4 regions of the Massilia niabensis genome follow, and region 1 is predicted to be linked to each of the others. Evidence: predicted binding sites of a transcription regulator. Region 1 holds the regulator's gene; each other region holds the start of a gene.

Region 1 (4,210 bases):
AGTGCCCTCGTCGTCGTTGCCGACATCGGCCGCCGACATCGGGCGCATCGGCGTGCGGCCCTCGCCCGGCCCGCCCTCGGTCGCGCGGTGCATCTCGAACTTCTGCGGGCCCTTCCTCATCATGCGCAGCACATAGGCGGTGCCGGCGCCGAACACGAAGATATAGGCAATGACGAACAGGCCGAGCGAGAGTGCCAGGGTGGCCGCGCCATGCGGCGAGACCGCATCGGCCGTCCTCAGCACGCCGTACACGACCCAGGGCTGGCGCCCGACTTCGGTCGTGACCCAGCCGGCAAGGATGGCGACCAGCCCCGCCGGCCCCATCCAGAGCGCCGCGCGCAGGAAGGGCCGCGCCGTGAAGATCCGCCCGCGGCGGCGCAACAGCAGGCTCCAGGCGCCCAGCGCGATCATCAGGAGGCCCAGGCCCACCATCAGGCGAAAACTCCAGAACACGATCAGCGAATTGGGCCGGTCCTCGGGCGCGAATTCCTTCAGGCCCGGAATCTGCCCGGACCAGGTGTGCGTCAGGATCAGGCTGCCCAGGTGCGGTATGCCGACGGCGTAGCGCGTCTGTTCGGCTTCCATGTCGGGAATGCCGAACAGCAGCAGCGGCACGGCCTCGCCCGGCTCGTTCTGCCAGTGGCCTTCCATCGCGGCCAGCTTCGCGGGCTGGTGCTTGAGCGTATTGAGGCCATGGAAGTCGCCGATCACGGCCTGGATGGGCGCGGCAAGCAGGATCATCCACATCGCCATCGACAGCATCTTGCGCACCGCCGGGTTGTCCCTGCCACGCAGCAGTTGCCAGGCGCCGGTCGCGCCGACGATCAGCGCCGTGGTGAGATAGGCGGCCACCACCATGTGCAGCAGCCGGTACGGAAACGAGGGGTTGAACACGATCGCCAGCCAGTCGGCCGGCACCATGCGCCCGCCCTCGATGGCATAGCCCTGCGGGGTCTGCATCCAGCTGTTGGCGGCCAGGATCCAGGTGGCGGAAATCAGGGTGCCGACCGCGACCATGCAAGTGGCCAGGAAGTGCAGGCCGGGGCCCACCCGGGTCCAGCCGAACAGCATCACGCCAAGAAAACCCGCCTCCAGGAAAAAGGCGGTGAGCACTTCATAGGCCAGCACCGGTCCCATGATCGAGCCGGCGAACTCGGACATGTAGCTCCAGTTGGTGCCGATCTGGTAGGCCATCACGATGCCCGACACCACGCCCATGCCGAACATGACGGCGAAGATCTTCAGCCAGAAGTGGTAGAGGTCGACGTAGACCGGGCGCTTCGTGCGCAGCCAGGACAATTCGAGCACGGCGAGGTAACTGGCCAAGCCGATGGTGACGGCCGGGAACAGGATGTGAAAGGACATCGTGAACGCGAACTGGATGCGCGCCAGGTCCAGGGCCGATATGCCGAACATGAGCACTCCTGCTGGGATGCGGTGTGCAGAATCTAGCATGGGTAAAGGCGCGCACAGTTGGCAGCCGGTCCAGGCCACGCGAAGCCGGCTTGAAGCGTGCCTGAAGTTTGCAATCGCGTTGTGTCCTCGCATCGGCGGCGCTCAAACGGACGAGCGTATCCGCAAAAATCAGGAAAGTGAAAGGCTGAGCGGACTATAATCGGACCGATCACCATTTAACCTCTAAAGATGAGCCAAGGCATCCCACTTCCCGCGGCGGCGCCGATCAGCCTCGGCGCCATCAAGGCCAGCTGCAGCGCCTGCAGCATGCACCAGCTTTGCCTGCCGATGGGCCTCGACGACGCCGACATCAACCGTCTCGACCAGATCATCGGCCGCCGCCGGCGCCTTGCGCGCGACGAACGCCTGTACGCCATGGGCGAGCCCTTCCGCAGCCTGTACGCGGTGCGCTACGGCCACTTCAAGACCTACCAGGTCAACGCGGCCGGCGAGCAGCAGATCACGGGTTTCCAGATGGCCGGCGAACTGCTCGGCATGGACGCCATCAGCGGCGACCGCCATCACTGCGACGCGGTGGCCCTGGAAGACAGCGAAGTGTGCGAAATCCCGTTTGCGCGCCTGGAAGACCTGTTCGGGCAGGTGCCGGCCCTGCTGCGCCACTTTCACCGCATCATGAGCCAGGAAATCACGCGCGAGCAGAACGTCATGCTCTTGCTGGGCAACATGCGCGCCGAGCAACGCTTTGCGGTGTTCCTGGTAAACCTGTCGGCGCGCTACGCGGCGCGCGGCTACTCCCCGACCAGCTTCGGGCTGCGCATGTCGCGCGAGGACATCGGCAACTACCTCGGCCTGACGATCGAGAGCGTCAGCCGGCTGCTGTCACGCTTCAAGAAACAGGGCTGGATCGAAGTCGACAAGCGCGAAGTGCGGCTGCTCGAGCCCGTCAAACTGAAGGCCATCGCAGCCGGCACCGACCAGTGCAGCCCGATGCGCTGATGCCCCCTGGACTGACTTGCTTCAGATACCCGCTTCAGAACGTGACCTTCACCGACGCTGCACTGCGCTGCGCCTCGCCGTGGTACACCGCCTCGATATTGTTGCCGTCGGGGTCGATCACGAAGGCGGCGTAATAACCCGGGTGATAGGAACGCTCCCCCGGGCCGCCATTGTCCTTGCCGCCCGCAGCCAGCGCTGCCTTGTAGAAATTATCGACCATCGCGCGGCTGGCGGCCTGGAAGGCCAGGTGATGACGGCCGGTCAACACGCCTTGCGCGGCCTCGCTGTCGGCCGTCGAGACGAACAGTTCGTCGGCCCAGAAGTAGTTCTCGCCGCTTCCCGCGATCGGTACTTGCAGGACCTCGAAGATGGCTGTGTAGAAGGCCCGGGATGCGGGCAGGTCGCGCACGACCAGCTGGATGTGGTCGATCAAGCGGCCGCGGTGGAGTTCCTGGGTTTCCATAGCTCACTCCTTGGAAAAGAGGTGGTCAACGAAAACCCATTCTAGCGGGTCGGGCGGAACCCAACCACCGCGGCTTGCAGCAGGACGCAGGTGCTCAGCCTGCGTTTACGCCTTCGCCTTTTCCTTCGCGATCCAGCCGTCGACCAGCTGCCCCAGCACGTCGAGCGGCACGGAACCGGCACCGAGGACCATGTCGTGGAAAGCCGGCAGCGAAAACTTCGCGCCCAGTTCCGCCTTGGCCTTGTCGCGCAGTTCGAGGATGCGCAACATGCCGATCATGTAGGCCGTGGCCTGGCCCGGCCAGGCGACGTAACGGTCCACTTCCTGGACGTTGATGCCGTAGTCGACCGCTTGCTGGCGCGTCCAGCCCTTCATGTGCAGGCCGGTGTCGACCACCAGGCGGCGGGCGCGGAACAGTTCGGAGCCGAGCGCGCCGAGCAGGCCCGGCACGTCGCCCTGGTACCAGCCCTGCTCCACCGCCAGGCGCTCGGTGTAGAGCGCCCAGCCTTCGCTGTGGGCGCTGCCGCCGCTGAAGATGCGCTGGCTACGGTATTTCGGGATGCCGGTCAGCTCCTGCTGGATCGCCAGCTGGAAGTGGTGGCCCGGCACCGCCTCGTGGTAGGACAGGCTGCGCATGCGGATCATGTCGAAGGTCGGCCCGCGCATCGGCACCCAGAACACGCCCGGGCGGCTGCCGTCCGGCGCCGGCAGCGAGTAGTGGGCTGCCGCCGAGGCTTCGGTCAGCGGCGGCTCGCGCAGCACTTCGACGGGGGCGCGCGGCTTGAGGTTGAACAGCGGCGCGCTGCGGCGTTCGGCATCCTTCACCATCTCGACATACTTCGCCAGGATCGCCGGCCGCGGGTCGCCTTCGCCTTTCGGCTGGAAGGTCGCGTCGAGCGCCTTCATGCGCGCCTCGATGCTGCCCTCGGCAAAGCCGAGCGAGCGCAGGTGCTTGTCCATCTCGCCTTCGATGCGCGCCACTTCGCGCAGGCCGATCGCGTGGATCTCTTCGGCGCCGAGCGTGGTGCTGGTGTAGTTGGCGAGCGCGCGCGCATAGGCCGCGGCGCCGTCGGGCAGGCGCGAGATGCCGGCCGTGTCGTCCGTCTTCGGATGCAGCTCGGCCATGAAGGCCTGCACGCGGGTGTAGGCGGGACGGATCTTGTCTTCGACGATTTTTGTCGCGCGGGCGATGGCGGCGGTGCGCGCCTCCGGCGTCAGGTCCTTCAACCCGGCGGTGCGCTGCTCGAGCGAGGTGACCAGCACGTTCTGCGGCGCCGCGGGCTTGAGGAAGGTATCGACCTGGAACTGGGCGCGCTCGAGGATGAAGCGCGGCGG
Region 2 (4,210 bases), on a different contig from region 1:
CCGGAAATGCGGCGGCGAGCCAATGCTCATCAGGAGGTTGTTGACGGTGGCCAGGTGCGCCATTTCTTCCATGGCAACGCTGCGGATCTCCTTGCGCCAGCGGTCGAGGGCGCCCAGCTGGGCCGGGGTCACGCCCTCGCTCGCGGATTGCTTCAGGCTCCAGCCGGCGTACAGATAGGTGCACATCAGGCCGTGCTCGATCTCGGCCGCTTCGGTCAACAGGTAGATGAGCTGCTCGCGGTCGTTGACGCGCACTTCATGCTGGTCGGTAGGGGTAGGTGTGTTCATTTCGACACTATACTGGAACCTGGGGGACGGACGCAGCCACGCAGGCGCCGGCGATGAGGGCGGCGCCTGGCGTGGGTGTGCCGGGGCACTCAGTGCCTGCCCAGTGCGGCTCAGTGCCGATGATGGCGCTGGTGGCCCGCTGCGGCGACGTGCTCAGGCACCGCGCGCCGCCCGATCCCGGCCTTGAAGCGGCCCGGCATCGTTGCCGGCCGCGCCGGCGGGCCGGTCAGTGCCACGCCGGCCGTCAGCCGGTGCAGCGACAGGATGTCGCCAAGCGCCGCCAGCGCCTGGCGGCCGAGGGTCGTGTCGCCGGCTTCGACCTGCAGGGTGATGCGGTGCAGGGCGCGCAAGGCGAGGGCGTTGTCGGCCCGGTGCCGCTGCAGGCCGGGGTAGCGCAGCGTCTCCATGATCGATTCTTCCTGCCGGAAGCCGGCTTCGACTTCGGCGAGGAAGGGCGTCCAGCCGGCCACGAAGTGCTCCTCGCTGCCGGTCATGAGTTCGTGCAGGCGCAGGCAGAGGCGCTTGCGCACATGGGCCATCGCCGCACCGACGGCGCGCCCGCGGTTGTTGGTGTGACTTGAAAACATAAGCGTATTCTCCGATCCCGTCCATGTCGCGCACAAGGCACAGGGCCGCCCCGCGCCTTTTCGGCGACAGCATACGCCCAAGCGAAAGACTCGCGCGCATGCACGCTCCGGGAAGGAGGCCACTGTCTGGTTATCAGTGCGCGAACAGGACCGGCACCGGCGCGCGCTCGAGCAGGACCCGGGTAACGCCGCCGAGCACGATCTCGCGGTAGCGGCTGTGGCCGAAGGCGCCCGCCACCAGCAGGCCGGCACTGCGGGCGGCGACGAGCTCGAGCAGGGCCGTGCCTGCGGCCGCGTCGGTCTGGACCGCCGCGACCTCGACCCGCACGCCGTGGCGCGCCAGGTACAGCGCCATGTCGGCGCCCGGTTCGTCGCCGTGCAGGTCGCCCTCGCGTTCCGGATTGACAATCGCCAGGTGCACCGCGCGGGCGCGCTCGAGCAGCGGCAGGGCGCCGACGATGGCGCGCAGGGCAGGCACGCTGCCGTCCCAGGCGGCGACGACCGTCTCCGCGAGCGGCGCGCCGGCATACGCCGCCGGCACCGCCAGCACCGGGCGCGCGCTGTGCAGCGCGAGGTATTGCGGCACGCCGCGCACGGTGGAGGTGCCGCCGCCGTCCAGGCTGGTGACCACCAGGTCGGCATAGCGCGACTGCAGCAGCAGCGCATCGCGGTGCTCGTCCTCGACTAGGCGCTCCTCCACCGACTGCACGCCGAGCTGGCGCGCGCGCTCGGCAAAGCGCTCGAGTTCGCTCCGTTTTGCGGCGCGCAGGGTTTCGAATTCGTCGATCGGCATGACCGCCATCGAACCGGTCAGCATGGCATAGGCGGGCCAGGACAGTCCGGTCGCCGCGCTGCCCACCAGGTGGGCGTCGTGCGCGCGGGCAAGCCCGGCGGCGGCCTGCAGCCGGCCGTCCATCGACGCGCTGTCGTCGACCTGGACGATGATCGTCTTGAACATGGCTGGTCCTTTCCGCGGAAATAGTCGTCTGCCGGCTCCCGGCCTGAGGACTTTACGCCGAGTAGCGCGCCGCGTCAGACGCACAACTGATGCAGATCAAACAAGCTCCCAATTTCCTGGTTTCGCCTGCCATGCCCGGCAGGCGCCAGGCGGACTTCGCGGCTGGCTCCGCCGTTGTACAATCGCGCCGCATGCCCCCTTTCTCAAGAGACCGCCACCATGACACCGCCGCAACCTCCCGCGTCGCGCGAGCTTTGGCGTTATCCGAAGGTGAACCTGGTCGTCACGACGGCCGGCCTGATCCTGGCCCTGGTGCTGGTGACCGCCTCCATGCTGTTCGCCAGCTACCACGACACCCTCAATGCCGAGAAGACCTCGCTGCGCAACGTCGCGATCGCCTTTGCGGCGCAGACGATGAGCGTGGCGAAAGCCGTCGACGGCACCATGACCCGCGCCGCCGGCATCTACCGCGACCGCGGCGCCGCCGACGTCGGCCAGGTGCTGCTCGGCGAAAGCTCCGGCGGGGCCCTCGAATACCTGCGCCGCCTGGCCATCGTCGATGCCGCCGGCAGGGTCGTCTCCAGCGTCAGCCTCGAGGCGGACGGCGGGCCGCCGCTGCCGCCGCTTCCGATGCTCAACGCCTTGCCCCGCGCGCCTGGCGGGGGCGAGGGCCCGCGGATCTTCGTGTCGCACATTGACCCGCGCACCGGGGCGGAACTCATCAACTTCGCGCGGCCGCTGGCCGGCAGCGGCGGGGCCGGGACCGACGTCGCCGGCGGCTGGATCGTCGCCCAGGTCGATGCCGAGCGTTTCGCCCGCCTGTACGGCTTGGTCGAGCTCGGCGTCGGCGGCTCGGTCACCCTGTTCCAGCGCGACGGCACGATGCTGGTGCGCGGCCCCGGCTATCCCCCGGGGATCGGGCGCAAGTACCTCCAGACGCCGCTGTTTCGCGAACACCTGCCGCGCGCCGAGCGGGGAGCGTTCGAGACCGACAGTCCCCTCGACGGCACCCCGCGCCTGTATGGTTACGACACCGTGCCCGGCTTTCCGCTGTTCATCATTACCGGCATGGACCGCAGCGACGCGCTCGCCCCCTGGTATGGCAGGCTGTGGATGGCGCTCGCGTTCAATGTCCTGCTGGCCGCCGTGCTGTCGCTGGTGGCCTGGCGCGTTGCGCGCGGCGCCCGGCGCCAGTTCCAGCTGATCGACCTGCTGTCGAGCAGCCAAGCGCGCCTGGCAAAAAGCTCCGATTACCTGGCCTCGATCATCAATGCGGTGGGCGCCCCCATCTGGGTGCTCGACGCAGAGCAGCGGATCGTGATGGCGAACCATGCCTTTGCGCGGCTGGTCGGGCGCTCGGGCAGCGAGTTGGCCGGGGTCGACGAGCAGGCGGTCTTCCGGACCCAGGACCAGGACCGCTCAAGCCACTACCAGGCCTTGCTCGAGGATGGCGCCAGCGTCGAAACGGTCGGCCCGATGCTGGGCAGGGGCGGCGATGGGAAGCTTGAAACCCGCACCGTGATCCAGTTGACGACCAGGCTGGTCGCCGAATCGGGCGAGACGCAGCTGGTGAGCGTGCTGACCGACATCACCGAGCGCGAGCGCGCCGAGGCGCGCCTGGCCTGGCTGGGCGAATTCGACGGCGTGACCAGCCTGCCCAACCAGGCGCAGTTCTGGCGCCTGCTCGAGGCGCGCCTGGCTGCGGCCGCCGTCAGCGGCCGGGCGCAGGCCGTGCTGGCCCTGAGCCTCGAGCGCCTGCACGAGATCGTCGACCTGCTCGGCCATGACGCGGGCGACCGCGCGCTGCGGCAGATCGGCGACCTGCTGCGCCAGCTCGCCGGCGACCGCGCCGCCGACAACGTGGTCCTTGCCCGCATCCGCGGCGCCGAATTCGGCGTGCTGGTGGACGCCGGCAGCGGGCGGGGCGCGGTCGAGCGCTTCGCCCTCGAGCTGCACGAGCGCTGCTCGGCGCCCCTGCTGCTCGACGGCCGCGAATTCTTCCTCGGGCCCGCGCTCGGCGTTGCGCTGTTTCCCCAGGATGGCAGCAGCGCCGACGCGCTGTACCGCTGCGCGCAGGGCGCCCGCAGCGGCCACGGGGTCGAGCTCGGCGAAGCCGTCCACTTCTTCTCGGCGCGCGTCCATCTCGACCTCGACCAGCGCCTGACGGTCGAAGCCCAGTTGCGGCGCGCGCTCGCGCAGGGCAAGCTGCGGCTTGTCTTCCAGCCGAAAGCGACCGTGCAGGGCGCCCGGGTGGTCGGCTTCGAGGCGCTGCTGCGCTGGTCGAACCCCTTGCTGGGCAACGTGTCGCCGGTGCAGTGCATCCCGATCGCAGAGCGCACCGGCCTGATCATCCCGATCGGGAACTGGGTGCTGGAAG
Region 3 (4,210 bases), on a different contig from region 1:
AGCAGGATGAAGGCCTTGGCCGGCTTGCCGGCGGCGATGCGGTCCTGCGGCGACTCAACACCGTGGTCGAGCGCGTTGCGCAGCATGTGCACCAGCGGGTCGTACAGGCTGTCGACGACGACGCGGTCGACTTCGGTTTCGGCGCCTTCGATGGTCAGCTCGACATCCTTGCCCAGGTCTTTCGCCAGTTCGCGCACCAGGCGCGGGAATTTCTGGAACAGACGACCCACCGGCTGCATGCGCGTGGCCAGCGTGGCGCGCTGCAGTTCGGCCGAGTAGCGCGAGGCGCGCTCGAGCGTTTCGGTCAGCGTGGCCATCAGGGTGGCGGCCTGACCTTCGAACTTGAACTGCGCCAGACGTTCCAGCAGCACGGCAGCCTGGTTGGCGGCCTGCACCGATTCGCCGGCCACTTCCAGCAGCGCGTCGAGTTTTACCGCGTCGATACGGATGCTTTCGTCCTTGGCGGGGGCGGCGACGGCAGTCTTGCTGTCGCCGGCGCGGCGGTCGACGCCGTCCCAGCCGGCCTTGGCTGCCGGGGCCGCGGCTGCCTCGGCCGGGGCGGCAGCGGGAGCCGCCGGGGGCGCCACGGCGGCGGCAGCGGCGGCCGGCGCAGCGGCAGTCGCGATGGCGAAGCCGGCCGGCACGACGGCGTTGTACATGGCTGGCCAGTCGAGGCCGTCGTCGCCGGCGGCGGCAGCCGCGACCGGCGCAGCAGGCGCGGTGACTGGGGCGACCACGGCAGGTGCGGCAACTACAGGGGCCGCAACAGCGGCCTCGGCCTTGCCTTCGATCGCGTCCGTCAGGATGCGTTCGAGGTCTTGCGGCATCGGGGCCAGCTGTTCCGGCGTGGCGCCGTTGTTCAGGTCGTTCAACTGGTCGGCCACGAAGCCCGAAGCCTGCAGCGCCGCTTCGATCGATAGCGGCGTGACCGGCGCGGCGCCCGTGCGCAGCGCGTCGAACAGGTTTTCGGTCAGGTGGCAGGCCGCCACGAGCGCGGGCAGGCCCATGAAGCCGGCCCCGCCCTTGATCGTGTGGAACGAGCGGAACACTGCGTTCAGCGTTTCCTTGTTGTCCGGATCGCGTTCGAGGCGCAGGAGGTGCTCTTCAACATTGACTGCCAGATCCATCGCCTCGACGACGAAGTCCTTGAGCATATCGTCCATTAGAATCCCAGATCGGCAAGAAGATCGTCCACATTGTCCTGGTCCAGCGCCGCGGACGGCACGGACGGCCCCGACATCAGCTGCACCGGAGCAGCTTCCTTTTCGGCCAGCTTGGCGCGCGTTTCTGGCGGCGCGTTGTCGCGCAGCAGCTGGGCCAGCTCGTTTTCCACGGTCTTGGTAATCGCGACCACTTTCTTGATCAGCTGGCCGGTGATGTCCTGGAAGTCCTGGGCCATCATGATTTCCAGCAGGCGCGCCTTTTCGGCTTCGGTCGCGTCCGAGACGGCCTGGGCGAACTGGCGCGAATCGCCGGCCAGCGCCTTGAACTCGTCCAGGCTGAGCTTGCCGGAGAACAGCGCATCCCAGCGGCCCGACATGTCCTGGGCCTGCTTCGAGAGCTTGTCCTGTGCCGGCATGCCTTCGTCGAGCGTGTTGAGCACCTTGTTGGCGGCCTGTTCGGTCAGCGTGGCCACGTATTCCAGGCGGTCCTGGGCGTCGCTGATCTGCGACGAGGCCTCGGTCAGCGCGCGGTCGTAGCCGAGTTCGCGCAGCGAGTCGTGCAGCAGGCGCACGATACCGCCGAGGCGCTCGTACATGTTCTTGTCGCCTTCCACGCCCTCGCCCGCGCCCGCCACGGGAGGAAGGGAAACGGCGCTGGAAGTCATGCCAATGCTTGCCGCCGGCATGGCGGCCTGGCTCGCTGCCTGGTCGAACAGGGCTTCCAGGTCGTCTTCCTCGGCAACTGCGGGCGGGGCGGCCGGGGCCGCCGCAGGGGCCGGCGCACTGGCGCGCTGGGCTGCCACTTCCTCGAATAAGGCGTCGAAATCGTCGGCGGCGTCGGTCATAATCCCTGCTTCTCCATAATAAAAATGTCGCGGTTGTTACGTGCGTTGGTGCGTGCGCTTGTTGCGTACGTTTATTACGTACTGCGCGGTCTGATGCGGACTGCCGCGCGCGTCGTGCGCGATGCCGGAAGCCCAAAAATCATTCAGCGAGTGTAGCAGCGTAGTTGCCGTAGGTAAATGTCGGAAAAGACGGTACGTTGAAATGGACAACGAAACTTAATTCCGCGACAATAAAATTGTGCGGTTCCTGATTGTTTTCACAAGCCAGGTGTTGTTTTTACAGTCGCGTCGATCGTGCATCGTTTTTTTCCCGTTCGGGCGACCGGGTCTTGTTGAGGCGAGCTCATGTTTGACCAAAGTCAACAGCTTGCGCTATGACAAGCAATCAGCGCACACTAGGAGCCACAATGGCGTGGCGTTTCGGAGGAATCATCATGTACCGGAAAATCCTGATCACCACCGACGGTTCGACCGTGTCCCAGCAAACGGCCTGTGCCGGCGTGAAGTTCGCGCAACAGATGGGGGCCGAGGTGCTGGCGCTGTTCGTCGCACCCGAATACCAGTACCCGGTGTATGTCGAAATCATTCCGCCCTCGTATCCGAGCGAGGAGGAATACATCGAACAGATGAAGCGTACCGGCGCAGACCACATGAGCCGCATCATGCGCTCCTGCGAAAAGGCCGGGCTCGCCCATGGCTGCATGACGGCGTTCTCCGACGCCACGGCGCTCAAGATCGTCGACGTCGCCGAGCAGGAGGGCTGCGACCTGATCTTCATGGGCTCGCATGGGCGCAGCGGCTGGGGCCAGATCCTGCTGGGCAGCGTCACGAATAAAGTGTTGTCGCATACGACCAGGCCAGTGCTGGTGCACCGCCTGATCAACGAGCCGGTCGATTCGTAGGTCCGGCACCGGCACGCCGCGCGCGGCGTGCATCTATATAGAAGACGCTGCGGCGGGCCGTGGCGCTGGGGAGAAACGCATCTATGATAAGAATCGTCATTGCAGATGACCACACGATCATGCGCGAGGGCCTCAAGCGCATCCTGGACGGCGCGCTCGATGTCGAGATCGTCGGCGAAGCCACCAACGGCTTCGAAGTGCTGTCGCTGGTGCGCCAGGGCGGCTTCGACCTGCTGCTGCTCGACCTGTCGATGCCCGGGCGCAGCGGGGTCGACCTGATCCGCCAGGTGCGCAGCGAAGCGCCCAAGCTGGCGGTGCTGATCCTCACGATGCATGAGGAAGAGCAGTACGCAGTGCGTGCCATCCGTGCCGGCGCCCAGGGTTACCTGACCAAGGAAAGCGCGGGCACGCAGCTGGTGGGGGCGATCCGCAAGGTCGCCTCGGGCCGTCCCTACATCAGTACCGAAGTGGCTGAACAGCTGGCGCTGAACATCATGGCGCCGAATGAGCAATTGCTCCACAAACAGCTGTCGGATCGCGAATTCGAGGTGTTTTCGCTACTGGTGGGCGGGAAATCGATCACCGAGATCGCCAACAACCTGCACCTGTCGGTGAAGACGGTCAGCACCCACAAGACGCGCATCATGCAGAAGATGGGCATGACCTCGCTGTCGGAAATGGTCCAGTACGCCGTGGCGCACCGCCTGCTGTCGCCGCTGAAGGCCTGATCGAAGGAAATGAAGCTTCGGCCTCTGGCGCCTGCCGGAGGCCGAACGCCAAGGCGGAGCGCCAGGGCGATAAGATGTTTGACAGTGTATTTGCCCCGTTTGTGCCATACCCGCCACGCGCCTCCCGGTGCACTAGCGTGCTCATCCGAAAACAGGTTTTGCCCCCTTCATTCGGTGACGCCCCGCATTAGTAAGAATATTCCTACACTCGTAGCAGCCGTCCTACCTACACATTCAGCCATTGCTGATACCAATGCCGAACTCGTGTTGGCATACTGAATTCCAGCGTATCGACTTGCTTGCGATCTAATTTCTCTCCGTAAGCCAAGCCTGCCGCTTGATGAATCCTATTGAAGCACCCGGCAGCGGTTCCTGAATGAAGCCGCGCCAGACAGATTTCTTCACTGGAGAAAAAGCATGCAGTCCCAGCCAGATCAACGCAACGCAAGCTCGACCATGCATTCCACCCCGATGGAAGCAGGCCGCCAACGCCAGGGCCGCCTGTGGTCCAACCTGAAAGAAGTCTGCGACCTGCTCCACATCCCAGCCGCCGTTTCGGTCAATTCCGAAGA
Region 4 (4,210 bases), on a different contig from region 1:
ATCAACTCACGCTCGAGTTCCTGCAGTTTCGGCAGCTCTTCCTTGCGTCGCTGCTGGCCTTCGTTCGAGATCTGCTCGAGCTTGTCGAAAGCGGTCATCAGTTGGGTCTGGACGTGCTGGGCGGTTTCCAGGCTGACCAGGGAACGCTGCTTGGCGCGGGCCACCGTCTCGGTATTTTCCAGCAACATGTCAGCCTGGGCGCGGAATGCCGCGTCGGTGGCGTCGTACGCCGCGTTGGCGACCGCCGCGCTCTGCTTGGCCTCGAGTTGCAGCAGGTAGAGCGAGAACACGTTGCGCCAGGCCGGAATCGACACGTTGACGATATCCGTGAAGGTGTCCGTCAGCGCCCTGGCATTATCTTGCGACAGGCGGATTTGCGGCACCATTTGGGTGGCCATCAGCATGGCGCGGCGCAAATCGTCGATGCGTTTTTCGAGACGCTCGAGCCGGCGCTTGAGCTCAGTGGCCTGCTGCGCCTCGAAGGCGTTGGCTGGCGCAGCCTGCTGCGCGACCGCCTGCCTGAGTTGCTCCGCCCAGGCTTCGCCCTTCCTCACGTCGGCATCCAGGCCCTGGTAGTACATTTCCAGGCCCTTGTACATTTCATCGAAATCGTGGATGCGTCCCCTGTGCACATTGGCATGGCGTGTCATCTCCGCAACCAGGGTGTCCATGCGCGATTCGACTACCTGGTACTGCGACAGCATCTTTTCCTTGACCGAGCCGAACATGTTCGTCACGCGCGACATCAGGCCGCCCGAGCGGAGCTTGGCCGGGTCCAGCCCCTTGGAGGTGGCAATCAGTTCGTTCAGCTGCGTGCCGAACACATCCGCGTCCGACGCACGCACGGTGCCAAGCAACTTGGCCGATATCTTCGCCACGCCCGTGCCCGTGTTGCCGCCCAGGGCCTCGATGGCCTTGTCGTCGATACCGGAGACATCGACACGGACCAGCGGGGCCGCGCTCGCCTCCGGACGCAATGCCGGCAGCGCGTCCGGCGTGCTGGCAAGACTCGGGAACGGCGCCATTGCTGGCGCCGGTGCGGGCGATGGCGCCAGCGGCACCGCAGATGCTGCGTTCGCTTCTTCGTCAGAGGAGAACAGCGGTTTCATAGGGTTCCTTCAGGTTTTGAAATGACAACATTCATAGGGTACCACCGGCGGCAGCGTAGAGGATTGAAAATCCTTGCGTCGGTGGTTCGATGCAGCCCCGGGCCACCAAGAACATCGTTCACGCAACGCCAACCATCACAGGTTGGCGTTTTTGTTTCCGGAACTGGAAGTCCTCGTGTCCGGTCTATTTCCGGGCTTCCGTCGAGCACCCTGGTGTCCTGTTGTTGGGATTCAGACGCTGAGCGGATTGGTACGGAAGGCGCGGAATTTACTTCAATCAATTCAGGCATTGGTATAATCTCGACTGGAACACCTTGGCCCTGCCCGGCCGGCTCAATCGCCTGCCGGCTCTGGAGGATGCATGCAGAACCCCACTTTGATCGTCAAACGCACCGCACTGGTGTGCACCATGCTGGCGTGCCAGGCCGCGCACGCCCAGTTCGACTTGCACCGCGTGAGCGTGCGGGCAGGCCCGACCACGATCGTCCCCAATGTTACGAGCGGCTACCTGAGCGGCCCCAGCGCGCCCGGGACCCAGATCGACGTCGACTCCGCAAGCGGGATCACGGGCGGCCTGAACTATGCGCTGACCGACAACATTTCGATCGACTTCCCGCTGGACCTGCCGTTCCGGTTCGACGTCAACGGCGCGGGCTCGCTCAACGGGGCCGGCAAACTGGCCGACATCAAGGCGCTGCCGATTTCGCTGCTGGCGCAGTACCGCTTCGGCAACGCCGCCAGCGTCGCCAGGCCTTACGTCGGCGCCGGTGCGGCGTACACGCGCTTCTATGGCGCCCGCAGTTCCGCACTGCTCACCCCCGTCACCCTGTCGATGAAAAACCGCTGGAGCAGAACCGCCCAGGTCGGTGTTGACGTGCCATTCAACGCCAGGTGGTCGCTCGATATTGCCGCAACCTATGTGCATTTGAAGACCACCGGCTCGCTGTCGACTGGCCAGACCATCGACGTCGCGCTCAACCCGATGTCCTGGAGCCTGGCGCTGGCGTACCGGTTTTAAGCTGCCAGGCCGGCCGCTGTTGTTCAATTGCTGGGAGCGGAAAATCCAAGGTCGAGTGCGACCAATGTCAACGATGCGTCCTGACTGATCAGCCGGCGCATCGCCTCTTCCCCCGAACGGCGCTCCAGAAAACCTGCGGACTCGTGTTGAGCTGGTCACTAAACAGCGCGATTGCGCTGTGGTTCGCAGGTCCAGTTATCACGCCAACATCGGTTTCCGTGCAATAAGCTTGAGGCCTGAATTCGCGTACAAGGTTTGATCTCGCGCAAGCCAAAAGTTCGCCTACGAAACTTGGAACTCTGGCCTGGATTCCAATAGCGATATCCGCATTATCCACACGGCAGCGATGCCGGGGGGGGAGGAGTCATGAGACCGCGATTCGTACTGCTTTTCGCTGCCACTGCCGCAGCGTCCGTCCTCCTTGCCGTGCCCTCCACGCAGGCCGGGCGCGAGGCCAAGGCCCAACCAAAGCCCCGTCGCCTTCGATCCGCTGTTCGCCCCCGGAGCCGCATGCTCGCCGGCACAACCAGGACGCCCGCCCCTGCTCGACAGCCTGGTGCTGGCGCAGGCGGAAACCCGACCATTCCAGCCGGGCCAGCAGCCGCCCGCCAAGGCGCCGCCGGCCCCGGCCGGGCCGCCCCCGCTGTATGACAACCTCGGCACCCTGCACGTGCCGATCACGACCAAAAACCCAAAGGCACAGGCCTACTTCGACCAGGGCATGCGGCTGACCTTTGCGTTCAACCACGCCGAAGCGGCGCGCGCATTCCGCGCCGCGCAGGCACTCGATCCCGGCTGCGCCATGTGCTACTGGGGCGAGGCCCTGGTACTGGGTCCCAACATCAATGCGCCGATGTTCCCCGAGGCGGTCGCACCGGCCGTCCAGGCCGCTGCCACGGCCATGCGCCTCGCGAAAAGCGCCACGCCCGCCGAGCAGGCCCTGATCCGGGCCGTTTCCCAGCGCTACAGCGCTGCTCCGAATGCCGACCGGGCCACGCTCGACAAGGCCTATGCCGACGCCATGGCCGCGGCGGCACGTGCCCATCCCAACAACGACACCATCCAGGTGCTGTTCGCCGAATCGCTGATGGACCTGTCGCCCTGGGATTACTGGGCCGCCGCCGGCACCCAGCCGAAGAACCGCACGGCCGAGACGGTCGATGCGCTCGAACGCGTCCTCGAGCGCAACCCCAGCCATCCCGGCGCCGCGCACTATTACATCCATACGATGGAAGCCTCGGTCAAGCCCGAAAAAGCCCTGCCTGCCGCGCGCGTGCTGGCGCGCCAGATCCCAGGGGCGGGGCACGTCGTGCACATGCCTTCCCACATCTATTACCGGCTCGGCATGTACCGGGAAGCGCTGCAGTCGAACGTGGAAGCCGTCGCCGTCGACGAGAAGTATTTCGCCTCCTCGCCCAGCGATCCCGTCTACCGCAGCGCCTACTATCCGCACAACATCCACTTCGTGATGGTGTCCGCGCTGATGGGAGGCGACGGCAAGACGACCCTGGATGCCGCTGGCAAGCTCGACAAGGCGGTCGGCGCCGATGCGGTCAAGGCCATCGGCGCGCTGCAACCGGTCAAGTCGGCGCCCTACTTCGCCCACGTCCAGTTCAGCAGCCCGGACGTGCTGCTGTCCCTGCCCGATCCGGGGCCCGACTTCGTGCTGGTCAAGGCGATGTGGCACTACGCGCGCGCCATCGGCCACGTGCGCAAGGGGGACGCCAGCGGCGCGAACCGCGAGGTAGCCGCCCTCGAGCGCATCGAGCGCAGCAGCGACTTCAAGCCGCTCACCGACTGGGCTATACCGGGGCGCGAAATCGTCCAGACGGCCAGAGCCGTGGCGCGCGGTCGCGTCGCCGACCTGCAGGGCAGGCTGCCGGACGCGATCGCCGCCTACCGCGAAGCCGTGACGATCCAGGATGGCCTGCCCTACATGGAACCGCCCTACTGGTATTACCCGGTGCGCCAGTCGCTCGGCGTGGCGCTGCTGCGCACCGGCCAGCTCGACCAGGCCGAGCAGGTCTTCCGCACCTCGCTGGCGCGCACCCCGAGCAACGGCTGGGCGCTGCGCGGGCTGATG

What was found. The regulator FNR, encoded in region 1, switches genes on or off when oxygen is low (the NO sensors DNR and NnrR bind a similar motif). The targets are predictions, from matches to a motif close to TTGATNNNNATCAA.
Positions count from the first base shown of each region.
Region 2: the regulator FNR is predicted to act here: its motif matches at 1,920-1,933, upstream of ACFPN5_RS23710 (universal stress protein).
Region 3: the regulator FNR is predicted to act here: its motif matches at 2,358-2,371, upstream of ACFPN5_RS18860 (universal stress protein).
Region 4: the regulator FNR is predicted to act here: its motif matches at 1,377-1,390, upstream of ACFPN5_RS07885 (OmpW/AlkL family protein).

Region 1 covers NZ_JBHSMU010000014.1:18,936-23,145, reverse strand. The annotation lists gene ACFPN5_RS13260 (cytochrome ubiquinol oxidase subunit I) at 1-1,416, opposite strand, end outside; gene fnr (fumarate/nitrate reduction transcriptional regulator Fnr) at 1,645-2,412, shown strand; gene ACFPN5_RS13250 (VOC family protein) at 2,447-2,875, opposite strand; gene ACFPN5_RS13245 (DUF885 domain-containing protein) at 2,981-4,210, opposite strand, start outside.
Region 2 covers NZ_JBHSMU010000019.1:82,151-86,360, forward strand. The annotation lists gene ACFPN5_RS23700 (ferritin-like domain-containing protein) at 1-288, opposite strand, end outside; gene ACFPN5_RS23705 (hypothetical protein) at 399-875, opposite strand; gene ACFPN5_RS23710 (universal stress protein) at 1,009-1,833, opposite strand; gene ACFPN5_RS23715 (EAL domain-containing protein) at 2,053-4,210, shown strand, end outside.
Region 3 covers NZ_JBHSMU010000015.1:992,719-996,928, reverse strand. The annotation lists gene ACFPN5_RS18870 (chemotaxis protein CheA) at 1-1,163, opposite strand, end outside; gene ACFPN5_RS18865 (protein phosphatase CheZ) at 1,163-2,008, opposite strand; gene ACFPN5_RS18860 (universal stress protein) at 2,443-2,910, shown strand; gene ACFPN5_RS18855 (response regulator) at 2,994-3,638, shown strand; gene ACFPN5_RS18850 (Crp/Fnr family transcriptional regulator) at 4,110-4,210, shown strand, end outside.
Region 4 covers NZ_JBHSMU010000008.1:218,597-222,806, reverse strand. The annotation lists gene ACFPN5_RS07890 (toxic anion resistance protein) at 1-1,109, opposite strand, end outside; gene ACFPN5_RS07885 (OmpW/AlkL family protein) at 1,471-2,127, shown strand; gene ACFPN5_RS07880 (tetratricopeptide repeat protein) at 2,684-4,210, shown strand, end outside.